DNA from 2 places in the Priestia sp. GS2 genome. Region 1 is predicted to be linked to the other one. Evidence: riboswitches for the same ligand, from Rfam matches in the RefSeq annotation. Region 1 holds a riboswitch; the other holds the start of a gene.
The links. A riboswitch is a leader RNA that binds a small molecule or an ion and turns the genes downstream of it on or off. The one in region 1 is predicted to bind S-adenosylmethionine.
Positions count from the first base shown of each region.

Region 2: linked by a shared signal. The riboswitch ahead of V2145_RS15180 (hypothetical protein) and the one ahead of mtnK (S-methyl-5-thioribose kinase) in region 1 are both predicted to bind S-adenosylmethionine.

Region 1 is NZ_JAZGJX010000001.1:2,581,179-2,591,128, reverse strand. Features, by position in the region: gene V2145_RS13330 (B12-binding domain-containing radical SAM protein) at 1-120, opposite strand, end outside; gene V2145_RS13325 (nicotinate phosphoribosyltransferase) at 339-1,856, shown strand; gene nadE (ammonia-dependent NAD(+) synthetase) at 1,890-2,717, shown strand; gene V2145_RS13315 (PAS domain-containing sensor histidine kinase) at 2,962-5,121, shown strand; gene V2145_RS13310 (methylated-DNA--[protein]-cysteine S-methyltransferase) at 5,135-5,647, shown strand; gene V2145_RS13305 (hypothetical protein) at 5,654-5,845, opposite strand; gene mtnA (S-methyl-5-thioribose-1-phosphate isomerase) at 5,978-7,024, opposite strand; gene mtnK (S-methyl-5-thioribose kinase) at 7,037-8,209, opposite strand; SAM riboswitch class I at 8,310-8,478, opposite strand; gene V2145_RS13290 (carbon-nitrogen family hydrolase) at 8,571-9,353, opposite strand; gene V2145_RS13285 (pyridoxal phosphate-dependent aminotransferase) at 9,461-9,950, shown strand, end outside.
Region 2 is NZ_JAZGJX010000001.1:2,980,739-2,990,688, reverse strand. Features, by position in the region: gene V2145_RS15200 (PAS domain-containing protein) at 1-504, shown strand, start outside; gene V2145_RS15195 (GntR family transcriptional regulator) at 635-1,282, shown strand; gene V2145_RS15190 (DMT family transporter) at 1,410-2,393, shown strand; gene V2145_RS15185 (hypothetical protein) at 2,484-2,648, shown strand; gene V2145_RS15180 (hypothetical protein) at 2,787-3,194, opposite strand; SAM riboswitch class I at 3,285-3,394, opposite strand; gene V2145_RS15175 (hypothetical protein) at 3,639-3,980, shown strand; gene ssuE (NADPH-dependent FMN reductase) at 4,492-5,046, shown strand; gene V2145_RS15165 (homocysteine synthase) at 5,129-6,421, shown strand; gene V2145_RS15160 (Fur family transcriptional regulator) at 6,495-6,773, opposite strand; gene V2145_RS15155 (lytic polysaccharide monooxygenase) at 7,056-8,534, shown strand; gene V2145_RS15150 (FadR/GntR family transcriptional regulator) at 8,715-9,410, shown strand; gene V2145_RS15145 (FAD-binding oxidoreductase) at 9,447-9,950, shown strand, end outside.

The DNA.
Region 1 (9,950 bases):
TTTAATCGTATATTCAGCCATCTCAACGTGATAGTCAGGTTCTGCGTAGGCTTTTAAACATCGAAGGGCCAAAGATGTGTGAATGTATTTGGCATTCAATGTACTGACAACAATGTTCATGTAAAAAGGCTCCTTTATTTAACATAATCTTAAACCAATTCACTATTGTAGCACATTTAACAGGTAAAGTATAAAAGTGATAAGAAATCCTCTTTAGAAAATTAGCTTTTCTAGTATCTGTTTATTTATTTAAATGAGGGAATGTATTATACTTACTCTATTGTAAAGAGGTTTACACAAATATAATGGAATTGTAAAAAATGTTGGGGGTACGAATGATGAGCAGGCGATATGCTGACGATAGCTTAGCTTTACATACAGATTTGTATGAGCTAAATATGGCCAATACATATTGGAAAGATGGAATTCATAAACGCAGGTCTGTATTTGAAGCTTCGTTTCGTCGAATGCCTTTTGATAATGGCTACGCAGTCTTTGCAGGACTAGAACGAATGATTGACTTTATCGCGAATTTTCGATTTTCAGAAAGTGATCTCGACTATTTATCCAGTGAGTTGCACTATGAAGATGAGTTTATTGATTATTTAAAAGGAATTCGTTTTACGGGTAACGTAAAATCCGTCGTAGAAGGTGAAATGATTTTTGCGAATGAACCTATTCTGCAAGTGGATGCACCGTTAGGAGAAGCACAGCTTATTGAAACACCACTGTTAAACATTTTAAATTTTCACCCGTTAATTGCAACTAAGGCTTCTCGTATTCGCTTAGCAGCTGGAGAAGATGCGGTGTATGAGCAAAGTGATAATCGCTTAATGGAATTTGGGGCAAGGAGAGCTCATGAGCTTGATGCAGCGTTATATGGAGCGAGAGCAGCTTATATTGGAGGATTTGATGCAACAAGCAACGTGCGAGCAGGAAAAGTGTTTGGCATTCCCATCTCTGGAACTCATGCTCATGCGCTTGTACAAGTGTACCGTGATGAATACACTGCATTTAAAAAGTATGCTGAATCTCATCAGAACTGCATTTTCCTTGTTGATACGTACAATACGCTCAAGTCAGGAATTCCAAATGCAATTCGCGTTGCTCAAGAGATGGGGGATCGCATTAATTTTGTAGGTATTCGTTTAGATAGTGGAAAGCTTCCGTATTTATCTCAGGAAGCACGACGAATGCTAGATGAGGCAGGCTTTCCGAATGCGCGTATCTTTGCTTCAAATGATTTAGATGAACATAGCATCATGGACTTAAAAGCGCAAGGAGCAAAAATTGACGGTTGGGGTATTGGCACAAAGCTAATTACTTCATATGACCAGCCTGCGCTTGGGGCAGTTTATAAGCTTGTATCAATTGAAGGCGAAAGTGGGGAGCTTGTCGATACCATTAAGCTGTCAGATAATCCTGAAAAGGTATCAACGCCTGGATTAAAGGACGTATATCGTATTGTTAATCAAGTAAATGGGAAATGGGAAGGCGATTATATCGCCATGCAGAATGAGCAGCCAAATGATGAGCATCACTTAAAAATGTTTCACCCTGTTTATACTCATGTAAGCAAGTTTGTTACAGATTTTCATGCGCGTAACATTCATCAGCAAATCTTTAAATCAGGGAAACTAGTATATAAACAGCCGTCAGTGGAAGAGATGAGAGCGTATTGCTTACAAAACCTTAATCATTTATGGGATGATTATAAAATGATTGCCAAATCCAATGAAGAAGTGCTGCGACCAACTGAATATCCTGTAGATCTTAGCACAAATTGTTGGAACAACAAGATGGATAAAATCAATGAAGCGCGTTCTAGAGCGTCTCAGCTATTAACTCATGTATAACAATTAGACAATTAAAGATAGGGAGAGGACCATATGACGAAGCAACAATACATCATTGATGAGATGAAAGTAAAGTCAGCTATCGACCCAAAGGAAGAGATTCGTAGAAGCGTCGATTTTTTAAAGCAGTATATGAAGAAACACTCTTTTTTACGTTCATTTGTGCTAGGCATTTCAGGAGGACAAGATTCCACGTTAACAGGTAAGCTTGCCCAAATGGCTGTAGAAGAATTAAATAAAGAATCGGGGAAAGATACTTATCAATTTATTGCGGTGCGTCTACCGTACGGTGTACAAGCGGATGAGCAAGACTGTCAAGACGCGCTAGCTTTTATTCAACCAAGTCATTCGGTTGCTGTTAATATTAAGCCTGCTGTGGATGCAATGATTACAGCAGTCGAAGAAGCAACAGGTGAAGCTGTTTCTGACTTTAATAAAGGGAACGTAAAAGCACGTGAACGTATGATTGCACAGTATACGATTGCTGGCATGCATCAAGGAGTTGTACTTGGTACCGACCATTCTGCAGAGGCAGTGACTGGGTTCTTTACGAAATTTGGAGATGGTGGGGCAGATTTAGTGCCGATTTTCCGTCTTAATAAGCGCCAAGGCAAACAGCTGTTAAAAGAATTAGGCTGTCCTGAGCATTTATATTTAAAGCAGCCGACAGCTGATTTAGAAGAAAATCGCCCGCAGCTGCCAGATGAAGAAGCATTAGGAGTTACATATAATCAAATAGATGATTATTTAGAAGGTAAAGAAGTTGGAGAAGAAGCAAGTATGAAAATTGAGAATCATTTCTTTAAAACGGCTCATAAACGCAGCCTGCCAATTTCCGTATTCGATGACTTTTGGAAATAAGTATTTAAAAGTCCGCTATGTGTACAGGTATACGCATAGCGGACTTTTTTAGGAAGATTTTCATTTATTTTTTAAAGGTGAAAAAAGAAATTTGTAGAATAATAGTGTATTAGTGACTAATGTGCCTATCAATGACTATGCACATATCTACCTAGGAATCGTTAAATGGTGAAAGAAAGCAGGAATTTGTCGAAATAGATTTGTTCTTTGATAGGAAGAAAGAGTTTAGAAAGGAGGATGTGGCATGGCTCCACATCGGCAGCTACCGATACAAGACCAACAAGAAGAAGTAAAACAGTTGCGTGCCATTTTTAATACAGTTTCAGATGCAATTATTGTATTTGACGAGAGTTTTTATGTTCAGCATGTCAATAAAGCAGCCAGTCAGTTATTTGAAAAGAATTATGATGAACTGATTGCATGTCAATTGAAAGACTTTCTTATGTTGTTTCCGTATGACGTTATTAATGATTATTACCCAACGCTCGTAGAAAATCAGAAGTTTACTTATGAAGGTACGATGAGTTTGCAAAATGGCATCGTAAAATATGTAGAGTTTACGTGTGAACAGCGAAGCGAAGCTTCTGGTAGTACGATTTGTACTTTTCGTGACATTACAGCACAAAAAATGGTGGAGAACGAGCGCTTTTTGAGTCAGCATATGTTTATGGATGTATTCAACGAAGCGGTTGATGGAATTGTTATTTTCGATCGAGCAGGACAGCTGATTGACGTCAATCCATCTTTTTGTGACCGGCTGAATTTTTCAAAAGAATACTTATTAACAAAAACGTTAACAGAATTAGTTGAGCCAGCCTATCACTATAAGCTAAAAAAGTTATGGCGTCTTCTTCAGCAACAGGGCAAAGCGAGCGGAGAACTTCCAATTAAACTTGAAAATGGAGACGTAACTTTTTTTGAATTCACGACAACCGCAAATATTTATAGCCGTTACTATATGTCCATTATGCGTGACGTAACGGAGAAAAGAAGAATGGAGCAGCAATTGTTGCGAAGTGAGAAAAACTTTCGAGCCATTTTTGAAGATGCAATTGAGGCTATTTTAATTTGGCGTCATGACGGGGTAATTGTAAATGCCAACGCCGCTTCTTCCAGAACATTTGAGCTACCGTTAGAACAGCTAATCGGCACAAATCTTCAAACGTTTATTAATAAGAAAGATCGTCATGTATGGAAGCTATATTATCAATTTATTGAGCAGGAAGAGATTCGTGAAGAACTTACTTTTTATATGCCAAACGGGGAAGAAAAAGAGCTTGAGTTCACAGGAAAGAAAGGTATTATTGAAGGCTATAATTTGACCATTTTTCGCAATATCAGCGAGCGAACTAAAATGGAACAAGAGCTTCGAAATAACGAACAGAAATTCCGAAAAATTTTTGATGGTTCAATGGATGGCTTAATCTTATGGGATGGCGAACAGAAAATCATTGATGTTAATGAACCTGCTTGTGAAATTTTAGAAAAAACGAAGGAAGAGATTTGTTCGCAAACGATGGAAATGTTTTTATCATCCTCTAATTTTGATTTAGTTATTGAGCATAAGGCTATGATTGAGATAAAAGGAGAAGGAGAAGGAGATATTCAGTATAAGACAGCTAACGGTAAAGTAAAACAAATCGAGTTTTCAACGAAAAAAGGTATCTTACCAGGCTTATACATGACCATTATTCGCGATGTAACGGAGAAGAAGCAGATGGAGGAGCAAATTCGAAAATCTGATACGCTTCAAGTGGTAGGACAGCTGGCAGCTGGTATTGCGCATGAAATAAGAAATCCAATGACCGCATTAAAAGGGTTCATTCAGCTGCTTGAAGATAGCATGAAAGAAGATCATTCGCTTTATTTTGATATTATTACGTCTGAGCTGCAGAGGATTGAATCAATTATTACAGAGTTTTTAGTATTGGCTAAGCCACAGGCAATTAAATTTGAAGAGAAATCACTAGCCGTTATCGTACAAGAGACGATTGATTTGTTAAACGCTCAAGCTTTACTTGAAAATGTTCAATTTGAAACAGACTTTGATCCATCATTGTCAAAGGTTTATTGTGAGCCTCATCAGCTAAAACAAGTTTTTATTAATGTAATTAAAAATGCAATTGAAGTAATGAAAGGCGGAGGAGTAATCTCTATAGAAGTCAAGCATCATAGCAATCGCTATATGAGAGTATCGATTCGAGATGAAGGAGAAGGCATGCCTGCAGAGCGAATTCGTAAGCTAGGAGAACCGTTTTATACCACAAAAGAAAAAGGAACTGGACTGGGACTAATGGTGTCTTATAAGATAGTAGAAGAACATAAAGGATATATTGAAGTAGAAAGTGAGTTGGGGATAGGTACAACATTTCACGTGATGTTACCCGTTTCCCAAGTACAATAGAGAGGAGAAAACGATGAAGTATTATGGAAGCATTCCGTTGTTTGACAATGAACATGTGTACGTCACATGTTCTGATAAAGGGATTTCCGGTTTATTCTTTTCTTTTGATGAGTTGATGTTACAAACAAAGGGAACGGTCACTTTATTAGAAGACCATGAATATATTAAAGAAGCGACAAAGCAGCTACATGAGTATGTAGTTCAAGCGCGGCAAAGATTCGATCTTCCGTTAGAAATAGTAGGAACGGAATTTCAGCAAAAGGTATGGACTGCACTTAAAGACATATCATATGGAGAAGTTATTTCTTATAAACAGTTAGCAAGCATGATTGGACAGCCAAAAGCTGTTCGTGCGGTAGGACAAGCGAATCGTAGAAATCGCCTACCTATCTTTTTACCTTGTCATCGTGTTATTGGCGTTTCAAAAGATTTAACTGGTTATGCAGGGACACAGGTGCATTTAAAAGAGAAACTTTTAATGTTAGAAGGAATACAAGTAGCAAATGGAAAGGTTGTGTTAGCGTAGCACTAGCTAGGTTTCATCATCATTCTCTAGCTTCCATCCTTCCCCTTGTACAAATACACCATCTACGGACGTGAACGTTTCGTCTTGATGATCTTGCTGAATGGTTTGATTTGTAACATCTAAAAGCTGAAATTGTTCCTTTCGTGCGCGCTGCTTTCGCTTTTTACAGGTTGAGTCAGGATGTTCTTGTTTGGTCATAGCTACCCCTCCCATACAGATTTCGCTTAACATGATAAAACTAACTATAATATATGTAGGTAGATGATAAATTACTGTTACATTTATGTTACAAAAAGAGAGAATCTCATCATAAGTTGAGATTCTCTCTTTTTAATTTAATACAAGTTTGATTGTATCGGCAGAAGGTGAATGAATAATGCCATGTTCTGTAATGATGGCCGTAATTAATTCACTTGGGGTAACGTCAAATGCCGGGTTGTAAACAGAAATATTGTCTGGAGCCACTTGTACATCACCAATATGCGTGATTTCTTTTGCCGAGCGTTCTTCAATTGGAATTTCAGCTCCTGATGCGATTGATAAATCAAACGTCGATTTTGGAGCTGCTACATAAAAAGGAATATTAAATGCTTTTGCTAATAGCGCAAGCCCATATGTCCCGATTTTATTAGCAGTGTCACCGTTAGCTGCAATACGATCAGCTCCGACAATAATAGCATTAATACCTTTTGTTTTAATGGTATGTGCAGCCATGCTGTCTGTGATAAGCGTCACGTCTACGCCTGATTTTTGAAGTTCCCATGCCGTTAAACGTGACCCTTGGAGAACAGGGCGTGTTTCGCACGCAAATACTTTCAGTGGAATATCACGTTCTTTTGAAATATGAAAAGGTGCCAAAGCAGTTCCATAATACGCTGTGGCAATCGACCCAGCATTACAAATTGTCATAATACGATTGTTTTTATCAAACAGTGATAATGCATAATCACCTATGCGGTAGCAGGTAGCTTCATCTTCCGCTTGAATTTGAATCGCTTCATGGATAACAAGTGTTTTAGCTTCATTTACAGAAATCGCTTTATTGATGCTGTTTACTACGCGGTCTAACGCCCAAAATAAGTTGACGGCTGTTGGACGAGAGCTCGCCAAAAACTCCTTATCGGCCTGCAGGTTGTTTTTAAACTCTTCAATCGTCTGTACCTCATATTTTTGGACCGAAAGTGCTAGGCCGAACGCTGCAGTAATGCCAATTGCAGGTGCACCTCGTACTTTTAGCGTAACGATAGCATCCCATACATCCTGTAGGGTATGAAGCTCGATATATTCAACTGTGTTTGGTAATAGCTGCTGGTCAAGCAGTGAAATAAACGTTTCCTTCCATTCAACTGAACGAGGGAGTGTAAGAGTGTGTGTCATGTTGTGCTCCTTTCATTCTTCAATCAAATTCTCAAAATCATGTGCACTAATTTCTGTTTGATGAGTCAATAAATAGCGTCCTAAGCGGATAGCTGCTTTTTGAACATTTAAGCGATTGTCGTCAGGCAATGAATCGATATCCGCTACGTGTGCTAATCCAATTGTACGTCGAATTAACTCGCATCCTGCGTAGCCAACCGCATCCGTCCAGGTTTGTTGTAAAATATAGTCGGAATAGTTTGGATTTTTAGTGAATGGTTCCACCTCAGATTCAGCCCAAAGTCTTTGCCATGTTGTTTGGAAAACATCCCACGTTTTAGCGATATGATCAAAAAGTAGACTGCGATTTTGTGAAGGACGAGACAAAGCATTAAGCAGCAAGTTGGCCACAAATTGTCCTAAGTCAAAGCCAAATGGGCCATAGAATGCAAACTCAGGGTCAATTACTTTTGTTTCGTATTCACTGGCAAAAATGCTACCTGTGTGCAAATCGCCGTGCACAAGCGTTTGGCTACTTGTTAAAAACTTTTGTTTAAGCTTAGCGACTTCAAGCTTGGTTTCTTCATCTGCCCATAAGTCTTCTACCTCGCTTCTAAGCGTTTCTTCAAATTCATTTGTATCATAATCAAAAAACGGATCTGTAAACACTAAGTCTTCGGTAATATTGCATAAATCGGGATTGATATATTGAGCAACCAGCTCTTTTTTCTCCTGAGGCTTAATTGCAAAATCAGACGTCTTAAACGCGATATGAGCCAAAAACTTACCGACATGTTCTGAAAGAAGTGGATAGGCTTCTCCTTGGATTAATCCTGTACGAGAAATTGTAAGGTGAGACAGGTCTTCCATAACCGTGACAGCTAACGTTTCATCATGGTAGTAAACCTCTGGAACGAGTTCGGGTGTTAAGCTCCCAAACTGTTTGAGCGCATTGCTTTCAATCGTTGCGCGCTTGAGTGATAAAGGCCAGCTTTCTCCTACAACTTTCGCATAAGGAAGAGCTTGTTTTACAATGACAGACTTATTGGTTTGGTCGTTTACAATATAAAAAACGAGATTTAAATTGCCGTCACCAATTTCACGAGCCGTAAGAGCTTCGCTTTCGGAAAATAACTTCAGTTGTTTTACAAGTTTAATTGCTGTCATTTCATTTAGTGGCTCATATGTATAAGTTGTTATTGTCATTTTTATCTACCTCCATAAAAAATAAAAGTATAACCGGAGGCTTTTAAAACATATAAAAGCCTCTTTCGGTGAGTGAAAGAGGCTTGATGATCATTCAAACCTCTTATCTGCCAGAAAAATTTCTCTTTCTGTTGGAATTAGCACCGTGCCTTCATAAAACAACGAATTGTTTTATAGCGCTAAAAAAGCTGCGCTCCATTTTACAATGGTATTACGGTCGGTTGCTGGGCGTCATAGGGCCAAATCCCTCAGCCAACTCTTGATAAGAGTAAAGATATTATTTAATTTTGATTTATTTGACTTATTAGTAACTTCTGGAGAACATCTTATCATGTGAATTTTTGGATGTCAACAGCGAGATTTAATAAAATTCTGTACGACGATCTGTAAAGACCGGAATTTGTTCTCGGATTGTTTTTACGGTTGATAAGTCAATAGCTGCTGTTAGTATTTCTTCGCTCTCGCCTGCTTCTGCAATAATTTCTCCCCAAGGGTCAATGATTAACGAGTGACCAGCAAACGTGTTAGCGGGGTCATCTCCAGAGCGGTTGCAAGCAACCACGTAGCATTGGTTTTCAATGGCTCTGCTCACTAGAAGCGCTTTCCAATGAGCAAGTCTTGGTTTTGGCCATTGGGCAACGACAAAAAGGAGTTCTGCACCTGCGCTTGTATGAACGCGAATCCATTCTGGAAAGCGAATATCGTAGCAAATAACACCTGCGCATAGTGAGTTTTCGAGGGTAAAGATGTTTTTATCTTCACCTGGTTGTAAAAATAAGTGCTCATTCATCAATTTGAATAAATGTAGTTTGTTATATTGAGCGACCTCCTCACCTTCACGATTAAAGACATACATTGTATTCGTAACACCATCTTTTGTTTTTTTAGCAACTGATCCAGCAATGATATTTATGCTGTGCGTTTTTGCGAAAGCGGAGAAAAAGCTAGTCGCTTGCTTTCCTTCAGAGTCCGCGATAGCGTCGAGGTTCTGTAAATCATAAGATGTATCAAAAAGTTCTGGCAATATAAGAATATCTGGAGATTCAAGCAGTGCTTCTTTCATTTTTTTTTCAGCATGCTCGTAATTTTCTTTAGGATTTCCAAATGCAAGATTAAGCTGTAAACAGGCTACCTTTAAACTCATTAAGCTTCACCATCCCGATTTATTTTATAAAAATGACTTTACAAGTTGACTATTACAATATATTATTTGTGACTAGAATTTCAAGAATTTTTTGAGAAGGTGTTCACATGAAGCAATTTGAACAATCAGAACTATTAAAAAGTTTACCAAAACAATTTTTTGCATCCCTTGTTAGTAAAGTTTCAAAGGTGATAAAAGAAGGACATGACGTGATTAACTTAGGGCAAGGAAATCCAGATCAGCCAACGCCTCCTCATATCGTCAAGGCCCTTCAAGATGCGAGTGAAAACCCAAACTACCACAAGTACTCACCGTTTCGGGGGCAAGCTTTTCTGAAAAAAGCGGCAGCAACGTTTTACGAAAGAGAATATGGTGTTCAGCTGGATCCCGAAAAAGAAGTAGCTATTTTGTTTGGAGGAAAAGCCGGATTAGTAGAAATTCCTCAGTGCTTACTTAATCCTGGAGATACAGTTTTAGTGCCTGACCCAGGCTACCCAGATTATTGGTCAGGAGTGGAGCTAGCACGAGCGAAAATGGAAGTCATGCCTTTAAAAAAAGAGAATGGCTTTCTGCCAGTTTACGAGGAAATAAGCGAAG
Region 2 (9,950 bases), 400 kb from region 1:
ACAAAAGAAAACCAACCTTTTTGGAACGACTTATTTATTGATCCAACATGGATTGATGATGAGCTTTATTTTATCGGGGTTCAAAAAGATATTACGGAAAAAAAGAAGCAGGAAGAAGTAATTTATGATTACTACGAAAAGATGCAGGAGATGTCAGCGCCGATTGTTCCAGTAAAAGACGGGGTTTCTGTTCTACCGATTGTTGGTGTTTTGAATGAACAGCGATATCATATGATTGCATCCAAAGTATCAACATACATTGATGAAAGTAAAGATGATCATTTTATTATCGATTTCTCGGGTTTATTAGAAATGGATGAAGATGTGGTAGCCTATATTTATAACCTGCATGATTTAATTAAGATTACTGGAACGGAGGTTATTGTAACGGGTATTACGCCTTCTGTAGCGAAAAAAATGAGAGACCTCCAAGTAAACTTTACAATCTTAAAAACCTACACGCATGTCAAGGCCGCTTTAAAAGTACTTGGATATGCAGAATAAGTTCTCGAAAAAGTCCGTAAAACAATACGGACTTTTTTTGTTTATAAATCGTAATATATATATAAACCTAACCTAAAAAGCGAGTAAGTCCAGAATTGAACAAACTTCCAGCATTTGATATATTGGTTTTATGAAAAGAGAATTGATTAAACCCATTAAACGTTTATCACTGCGAGAAGAAATTTATCAAACTTTAAAACAAGGAATTATTACGTTAGAGTTTCCACCGGACCAACGCTTGAATGATAAGGAGCTAGCTGAAAAATTTAGCGTCAGCAGAACGCCGGTACGAGAAGCGTTAAAACGCTTGGAAGATGAAGGGCTTGTTGAATCGATTCCAGGCTCTATTACCAAAGTGTCTTCGCTAAATCCTGAAGAAGCAAAGCATGCGTTTACCGTTGTTGCGGTCCTTCACGCATTGGCAACTAAGCTTGCCGTTCCGCATCTGACAGAAGAAGATTTCAAAGCATTGGCTCGTCATAATGCGGAACTTGAGAGTGCGGTCGAACAAAACAATATCATTGGTGCAATTGAAGCGGATCAAGCTTTTCACCGCGTATTCTTGGAAGTTGCTGCTAACCCTGAAATTGTGTTAGCGTTAGAGCGAAGTGAGTCAAAAATTTACCGGTTGGAAGTGGCGAAATTTTCTTCAGAACAAGGATTTAAATCTGTAAATGAGCATCAAAAAATCATTGAAGTCTGTCAAAGCCAGGAGACAATACAAGCAGCGGGTCTTGTTGAGAAAAACTGGCTAAGTCTTGGAGAACTATTGGTGTAAAGAGTCTTCACAAACGTGAGGACTCTTTTTTATACGCTAAAATAGCATTGAATAAATAACCAAAATGCGATATATTGGTTTTACAATTTATTTACATTATTATGTGCTACATACGGGGGTTAAGGAATTGAAACCAATTATATTAGGCGTGTGCTCCGCGTTTTTCTTTGCGTTTACATTTGTTTTAAATCGTATGATGGAAGTTGAAGGTGGAAGCTGGATTTGGAGTGCTTCCTTACGCTTTTTCTTTATGGTTCCACTACTGTTAATCATCGTCATCGCTAGGAAAAAGCTGAACGCTACGTTTGCGGAAATGAAGAAAGCACCGATGCAGTGGGTGATGTGGAGCACCATTGGCTTTGGATTATTCTACGCGCCGCTTTGCTATGCGAGTGCGTATGGCCCGAGCTGGTTAATTGCGGGAACGTGGCAAATTACGATTATCTCAGGTTCGCTTTTAGCTCCTTTATTTTATGAAACAATCCAAACGAGTAAGGGACCTATTCAAGTAAAAGGAAAAATACCTTTTAAGAGCTTAGCGATGTCGCTTATTATTTTACTCGGCGTAGCGGTTATGCAAATTGAACACGCAACAACGCTATCGCTTATGAGCGTATTGCTTTGCACATTGCCGATTTTAGTTGCTTCGTTTGCTTATCCGCTTGGCAATCGTAAGATGATGGTAATTGTATCAAATCGCCTAGATGCTTATCAGCGCGTGCTCGGAATGACCATTGCCAGCTTGCCGTTTTGGATTATCTTAGCAATTTATGGTTTATTTACTGCTGGCCCACCTAGCGCTTCACAGGTCATTCAATCGGGCTGGGTTGCTTTGTTTTCAGGCGTTATTGCGACGGTCTTATTCTTTGCAGCAACTAATATGGTTACAGGTGATATGAAAAAGCTCGGAGCAGTCGAAGCTACTCAGTCGCTTGAAGTATTGTTTGCGTTACTTGGTGAAATGATTCTGCTTGGCATGCCGCTACCTACATACGTTTCGTGTATTGGAATTATACTTGTTATTGCTGGTATGGCGTTAAATAGCTACGTATCAAGCAGGAAAGGGAATAGGGAAACCAAACCAGAAATGAAGCAAGCAACAAATCTGTAAAAGTAGATGAAAATTTTGGAGAAAAAGGCTTCATTTACGTACATTAGTGGTAAAATAGAATATATATATTCTATAAAGGAGGAATGTCAGGTGAGTGCCTTAATTGTAGGCTTAGTAGCTTCCGTTCTTTCCGTTTGTTTACTGTTTTCCAATCGTCAGAAGCGTGTTAATAAGGTCCAATCTACGCAGTCGTTACATGCACAAAATATGAACAAGCAGAGTGAGCAAGACGATTCTCTCATGTATTATATATAGGAAGCTGTTACAGTAAAAGTAGGCCGAGAAGATGTAAATGCTTCTCGGCTTTTTCTTGTGGTTTTAGTTGCGATGTGAAAGCTGGGGTCCGCACTATATAAATATTTTAAAATTGAAGCAAGCGATAATCTTAACAACTTACTTAGTAAACGTTATAGTTTCCCTTACAATCTTAGCATTATAAATTTGAAAGTGTGTTGTACCTAGTATATTTTTAACCTTTTCATTTGATAACCTTGTCTTCCAATTGACTGATACGTCCCAATCATTTAATTCGCCTATTCTATTACAAGTTAAGCTATCTATGAATATAGATCTTTCCCCGATATCAACCATTGTTTTAATAATTTCAGCTTTTATCTGAGCACTGGTTATAAATTCTTTCTTATTATATATAACTCCTTGGCTGTCATAATAAGAAGGGATTTCATTTAGCTTATTTTGATTCCAAACATAATTGTAAAAATTGAAAATAAAAGAGGTGATTTCAAATGAAGTTAACTCTTTAGGTTGTTTATATGTTTCTAAGGCTAATTTAGTTTGCATCTCCATTCTCCTGTACATTGAATATAGTATTATAAATATAAAAAACCTCTCTATTTATAAAATAGAGAGGTTACATATTCTGCAATATGCTTCTTATCTTGCAAAGTAACTAACTTTGCAGGAATTAGCACCTTTTCAAACAAATGTTTGAAGGTTGCTGGGTTTCATAGGGCCAGTCCCTCCACCTCTCTGGATAAGTAATATAAAGTTAGAGATAATTTTACCATATATAACAAACATGTAAAGTGGTCGGGAAGCAATTAACTGAAATAATTTGTTTATTTTTCACAAAAAAAGTATACTTGACACATCGGAATAATATGTTTTATTATATTAATATAAATTAAAGCACATTAAATACAATTCTTGCCGACTAGAAAGCTAGAGGCTCCCATTTGAAACTAAATGGGAGCCTCTTTATTTCTACAGAAAGGAGAATACATTATGACGTCTTTCAATCAAAAAGCGTTGGAATTAACAGAGTATGAGATTACAAGTGGAATAACCAACAGCAAATATCTTAATCTGCCAGATTTGGAGTTCTCCTTATGGTGTCAAAGGAAATATAAAGTGACTAAAGGTATATATAATGAGCTCGATTGCTGGTTTTACGAGTACGACATTGTAAATGTCCATCATCGTCGCATTTATATTCTTGCGTTTTTAGAATTTATTAAAGAACAGAGTAATGATAAAAAGAAGTATTTTCAATTCGGAGCAGGGGGGTTAAATGGTAAACTCCATCAGTTTATAAGAAATTGTGAAATAGAGAGTTACAAAATATAAGAGAGTGTTGGAAAGTTAAGCAGCGGATGAAGGGTTAGCCATGAAGTTGTAGAACTTTTGCCAAAGTAGATGGTTCAGTTGCATATTTATTTGCCTACCACTTTCTATGCTTATCATCTATTCATTTATTTGGTTCTTCAGAGCAAACGAATAAACATTACAAGGAAGCATTAGAAAATCAGCTGTTTTGGACAAAAACAAACGGATAATGGCACAGTAGTATTTAATGAAGTAGAGATACTGTGTTCTTTTCAAACAGAGGAAAGTCAGCTAATCTCAACAATCAGACCGCATATTGCAAAAATAATCTTAATCTATATTCTACTTGGTATAGCTGAGGGGGCATTGGAAGAAGCCAAGAAATATACTAAGAATGAATCAAGGCCATGGGTAACCTCAAATGTTAATCATGCAACTAATGATCCTTATATCGGTGGGCACTCAATTATAAACTACCCGAGGTTACACCATATTCTTAAATATATACCCTAATTAAAAGGAGCGATCGTTTATGTCAAGCATAGTAGTTATTTCAGGAAGTCCGACTAAGCCCTCTAGGAGTGAGGCAATAGCTTCATATTTAAAGAAATATTTTGAAAGCAAACAACACCAGGTAGAAACAATAAATGTTCGTGACCTTCCCGCAGAAGACTTGCTACATGCTAATTTTAACAGCGGAGACATCAAGTATCGTTTGTCACAAATCAAACAAGCTCAAGCTGTAATAGTCGTTAGTCCCGTGTACAAAGCTAGCTACACTGGCATTTTAAAATCCTTTTTAGATTTAATTCCTGAAAAAGGGTTAGCTGATAAGATTGTATTACCAGTCGCAACGGGTGGTTCGTTTGCACATTTATTGTCATTGGAATATGCTTTTAAGCCTCTTTTCTCAATATTAGGTAGTCAACAAATTAATAGTGGGGTTTATTTGGTTGATTCCCAAATTAGCTATCAGCATCTTGAGCTTACTTTTCTTGATGACGAAATTAAAAGACGAGTAGATACAGCTTTACAGCAACTTTCAAATCAGCTAATCGAAAACGAGTCAGGTAGGAAACAATTTTAATTTCTTGTAAAAATAAAAAGGGTTTTGTGTTTATGTAAAAGAATGTTCTTGTGTTGAAATCAAGACAAGGGGAGGAATGATTATGACGCAAAAAAGAGAGTTGAAGCTTGAAACAGTAGCTATTCATGGAGGACAGGAAGTTGATCCGACGACGTTGTCAAGAGCAGTTCCAATTTATCAAACGTCCTCGTATGTATTTCATGATAGTGAACATGCGGCTAGTTTGTTCAGCTTGCAGAATGAAGGGAATATTTATAGCCGCATTATGAATCCTACTACGGATGTGTTTGAAAAGCGAATAGCTCTACTAGAAAAAGGAACAGGAGCGCTCGCGGTAGCATCTGGCCAGTCGGCCATTACGTTTTCAATCTTAAACATTGCGTCAGCTGGCGATGAAATCGTGTCGTCATCCAGTATTTATGGAGGAACGTACAATTTATTTGCCCATACGTTAGGGAAGCTTGGCATTAAGGTGCATTTTGTGGATGCTAGTGATGTCCGTAATTTTGAACATGCGATTACGGATAAAACAAAAGCTATTTTCGCTGAAACAATCGGTAACCCTAAAGGGAATATTCTTGATATTGAAGCAGTGGCAGACGTGGCTCATCGTCATGATATTCCTTTAATCGTAGACAACACGTTTCCAACACCGTACTTACTTCGTCCCATTGAACACGGAGCAGATATTGTGGTTCACTCCGCCACGAAGTTTATAGGCGGGCACGGTAGTTCAATCGGTGGTGTCATTGTGGACAGCGGTAAGTTTGATTGGAAAAAAAGCGGGAAGTTTAAAGGTTTAACGACACCAGACCCAAGTTATCACGGAGTGGTTTACACGGACGCAGTTGGAGAAAATGCTTATATTATAAAAGCACGCGTTCAATTACTGAGAGATGTAGGAGCAGCCCTATCACCATTTAACTCTTTTTTATTTTTACAAGGGCTTGAAACCTTACATTTACGAATGGAACGTCATAGCCAAAATGCACTGGCTGTAGCTCAATTTCTCGAGCAGCATGAAGCGGTTAAATCAGTAAGTTACCCGGGTTTAGAAAGTCACTCATCTTATGTACTAGCTAAAAAATATTTGCCACAAGGCCAAGGCGCCATTATGACGTTTGAAATTAAAGGAGGAATTAAAGCAGGTCAAAAGCTTATTGATTCTGTTCAGCTATTTTCTCATTTAGCGAACGTCGGAGACTCCAAATCACTAATTATTCATCCAGCGAGTACGACACATCAACAGTTGGCTCCTGAAGAACAGATAGCAAGCGGAGTCACGCCGGGGTTGATTCGTTTATCAATTGGAACAGAAGCAATTGAAGATATTATTGATGACCTTAAGCAAGCTATAAGTTTAAGCCAAGAATAATAAAAAAAGAGCAAAAGTGTTCATGGTGGCGAACTCTTTTGCTCTTTGTATTGAGCAAATGTAATACCTTCTCTCAGTAGTGGACAGGAGAATCAACTACATTCAATGAAAATATCTTTTTTGTTTCATCTTCTCTACAATTTAAGAATCCTAGCTCTACAAATAAAGATAAGTTTTTATAAACCGTATCGAAGCTGATTTTTTTATTTGTATTCTTCAAGTGATCAATTACTTGCTGAGCAGACAGCTCGGCATTTTGGCGACTACAGAAAAAGGATAGCAATACGCGACGTTGGCTAGTAATATGATAGCCATTTCTTTTTAAAAAAGTGATATATTCTTCTTGCATCATGTATGAACTCCTCAGTATAAACTGTATGAAGCAATAAAAAATTGCTTACTATTAAAATACTTGTTTAAACAAGTATTTGTCTAGTGATATGTTTTCTAACGTTTGTACGTATCCTAGTAGTTCCTTGTTAGTATAAAACTGGAAAAAAGACAAGGCTATTCTGCATTTTTCTAAACCTATTGAATCAAAATGACGAATTGTAGTAATCAGCAGAGCTCATTTTCTTATAATTAAGAGTGACACTTAGTCATAAAGTGGACTTTACAAATGAGGTGATGAGTTTTGAAGTGGAAAAAAACAATTGGAAAAGGCGTCGTGACAGCCGCTGTGCTCTCGTTTGGCATGTGGGTTTCAGCTGGTGATGCATCTGCTCATGGGTACATACAGGAGCCGGCAAGTAGAGGGTACGTTGGATCGCTTGAAAAGCAGGTCATTGGCTGGCAAGCTGCGATGGAGAAGTACGGAAGAGTCATCGACAGTCCTCAGTCTGTAGAAGGCCTAAAAGGCTTTCCAGAACGCGGGCCTGCTGATGGGCATATCGCATCAGCAGAAGGAGGACTGGGACAAATTGATCAAGTAATGGATCGTCAAACGGCAGATGCTTGGAAAAAGCAAGATTTAAAAGGTGGGTTAAATACGTTTACGTGGAAGTACACGGCTCCCCATGCAACTTCAAAGTGGCATTATTACATTACGAAAAAGAGCTGGAATCCCAATGAACCTTTAAAACGGTCAGATTTTGAACTAATTGGTACAGTGAATCATAATGGAACACCAGCAAATACAAATTTAAGTCATAAAATTAACGTGCCAACAGATCGGAATGGCTATCACGTTATTTTAGGTGTATGGGACGTAGCGGATACACCTAATGCTTTTTATAACGTCATTGATGTGAATTTAATCAACGATGAAGCAACTGACAAAGAGCCACCGTCAGCTCCTGCAAGCGTTGAAGCGTTAAGCGTTACAGATCGAACGGTTGAGCTAAGCTGGGGTAAATCAACAGATAATCAAGGAATTAAAGAATATGAGGTTTACCGCAACGGAGAAAAGGTTGCGACAACTACCAATACAGTTTACAAAGATTCCAGCGTTATGCCGGAAACGAGCTATGAATATTATATAAAAGCTATTGACTTTTCAGGGAACAGCAGCTCTGCTAGTCGAGTAGTTGCGGTGACAACTCAAAAATTGATTGAAGATACGGAAGCTCCAACAGCTCCAAGCGGTCTTCATAGTATGAAAGAGTCAGAGAGTTCCATTGAGTTAATGTGGTCGCCATCCGAGGACCAGGTAGGCGTTAAAGAATATGCAATCTACCGTGATGGACAGCTAATTGCAACGACTTCGAATACGTACTATGTAGATAAAAACCTGCAGCCGGCTACGAACTATACGTATACGGTCTTTGCCATTGACGCAGCGGGGAACGTTTCGGCTTCAAGTTCGTCACTAGAAGTTTCGACATTAAGCAGCAATTCTTCAGCAGAAGAGTGGAGTGAAAATAAAATTTATACTGCTGGTATGGTTGTTCAGTATAAAGGACTTGAATATAAAGCGAAATACTGGACCAAAGGCAATCAGCCTGATTCATCAGATGCGTGGGAGTTAGTAAGTGATGCCGTAGTGGAATGGAATGTCCAAAAAGCCTATCCAGGTGGTTCGAAAGTAAGGTATGGAAACCGCACATATGTAGCGCAATGGTGGACGCTTGGTGATACGCCAGGTACATCAGCCGTATGGAAGTTAGTAGAATAAGATTGTAGAATCAAGGAGGACATTCGTTTCAATGAGTGTCCTTTTTCATGTCACAGATCGGTATACCAAATTTATTTTTTGTAAATTCAAAAAAATGATTGAAATCAAAAACTGAAGGTGCTTTAATAAATGTAAGCGATAACATATCACATATGTGATAACTGAAAGGTGGGTGTTATTGTGAACGTAGAACGAATCGCTCGTAAAAAAATCTCAGAGTCAATTGAAGAGCAAATTGAAGCTATGATTGCTTCAGGTCAGTTCAAGCCGGGAGAAAAGCTTCCTTCTGTGCGAGAGCTATGCACATTATTTGGTGTAGGGCGCTCATCGGTTCGCGATGCCATTACCGCGCTTAAAGGTAAAGGGATTGTTGATGTGAAACAAGGAGAAGGAACGTTTATTTGTCAGTTCGATTCATCTAAAATGTTTCAGTATACGATGCTGTTGCCAAGCGAAGAGGATGTTCGAGAACTATTTCAAGTCCGAAAGATGCTGGAGCCAGGCATTGCTGAAATGGCTGCCAAAAATCGATCTCCAGAAGATTTAAAGAAATTAAAGCTAGCCCTCTCAAAAACATTTGAAAATGATTGGGAGGCTGATTACCACTTCCATCAAGTGATTGTCCATGCAGCCGGCAATAAAATGTTAACTCAATTCATCCAGTTTATTTCCACGACCATGCAAAAAGCAATGATTGATTTTTATCAGTACATTCAACCACACGAAGCAATTTTAAAAGAGATTGCGTCACACCACTATCACATCTATGAATCCATTAAACAATCAAATTCAAAAGATGCCTACATACACATGCTGAATCATTTAGAACTTGTTGAAAATATTCTACAAACAAGCTTAGCGCGCATCCAGCGCTAAGTCTTCATAAAAATTGAATTTCGATGGGGGAGTTTGATGATTGCAGAACGACTTTTTTCTGACCTTCAAGCGCTTTTTTCTGCTGAACAAGTGCAGGAAACAACAGAAGCACACCTGCTTGGAAATGGAGGAGAGGTTACGGTTTATCCCACTTCTGAAGCCGAAATTGCAGCTGTTTTAACGTATGCGAACCAACATGGATATACGGTATCCACCATGGGTGCAGGTACGAAGCGAGGCTTTGGCGGATTAGTGCAGTCTGCTAATATCTTGCTATCTCTTTCTCGCTATAAGGGAATTGTGGAGCATGTACCGGGTGACATGACGGTTACCGTAAAAGGGGGCACACCGTTTAAAGAGCTACAAGATTATTTAGCTACGTACGGCCAGCAACTTTCTTTGGACCCGTATTGGCCAGAAATAGCAACAGTTGGTGGCGTTGTAGCAGCAAATGACAGCGGGCCTAAACGCCATGGATATGGGTCTTGTCGAGATATTGTCATTGGCATGAGGCTTGTATATCCTGATGGGCAAATCATT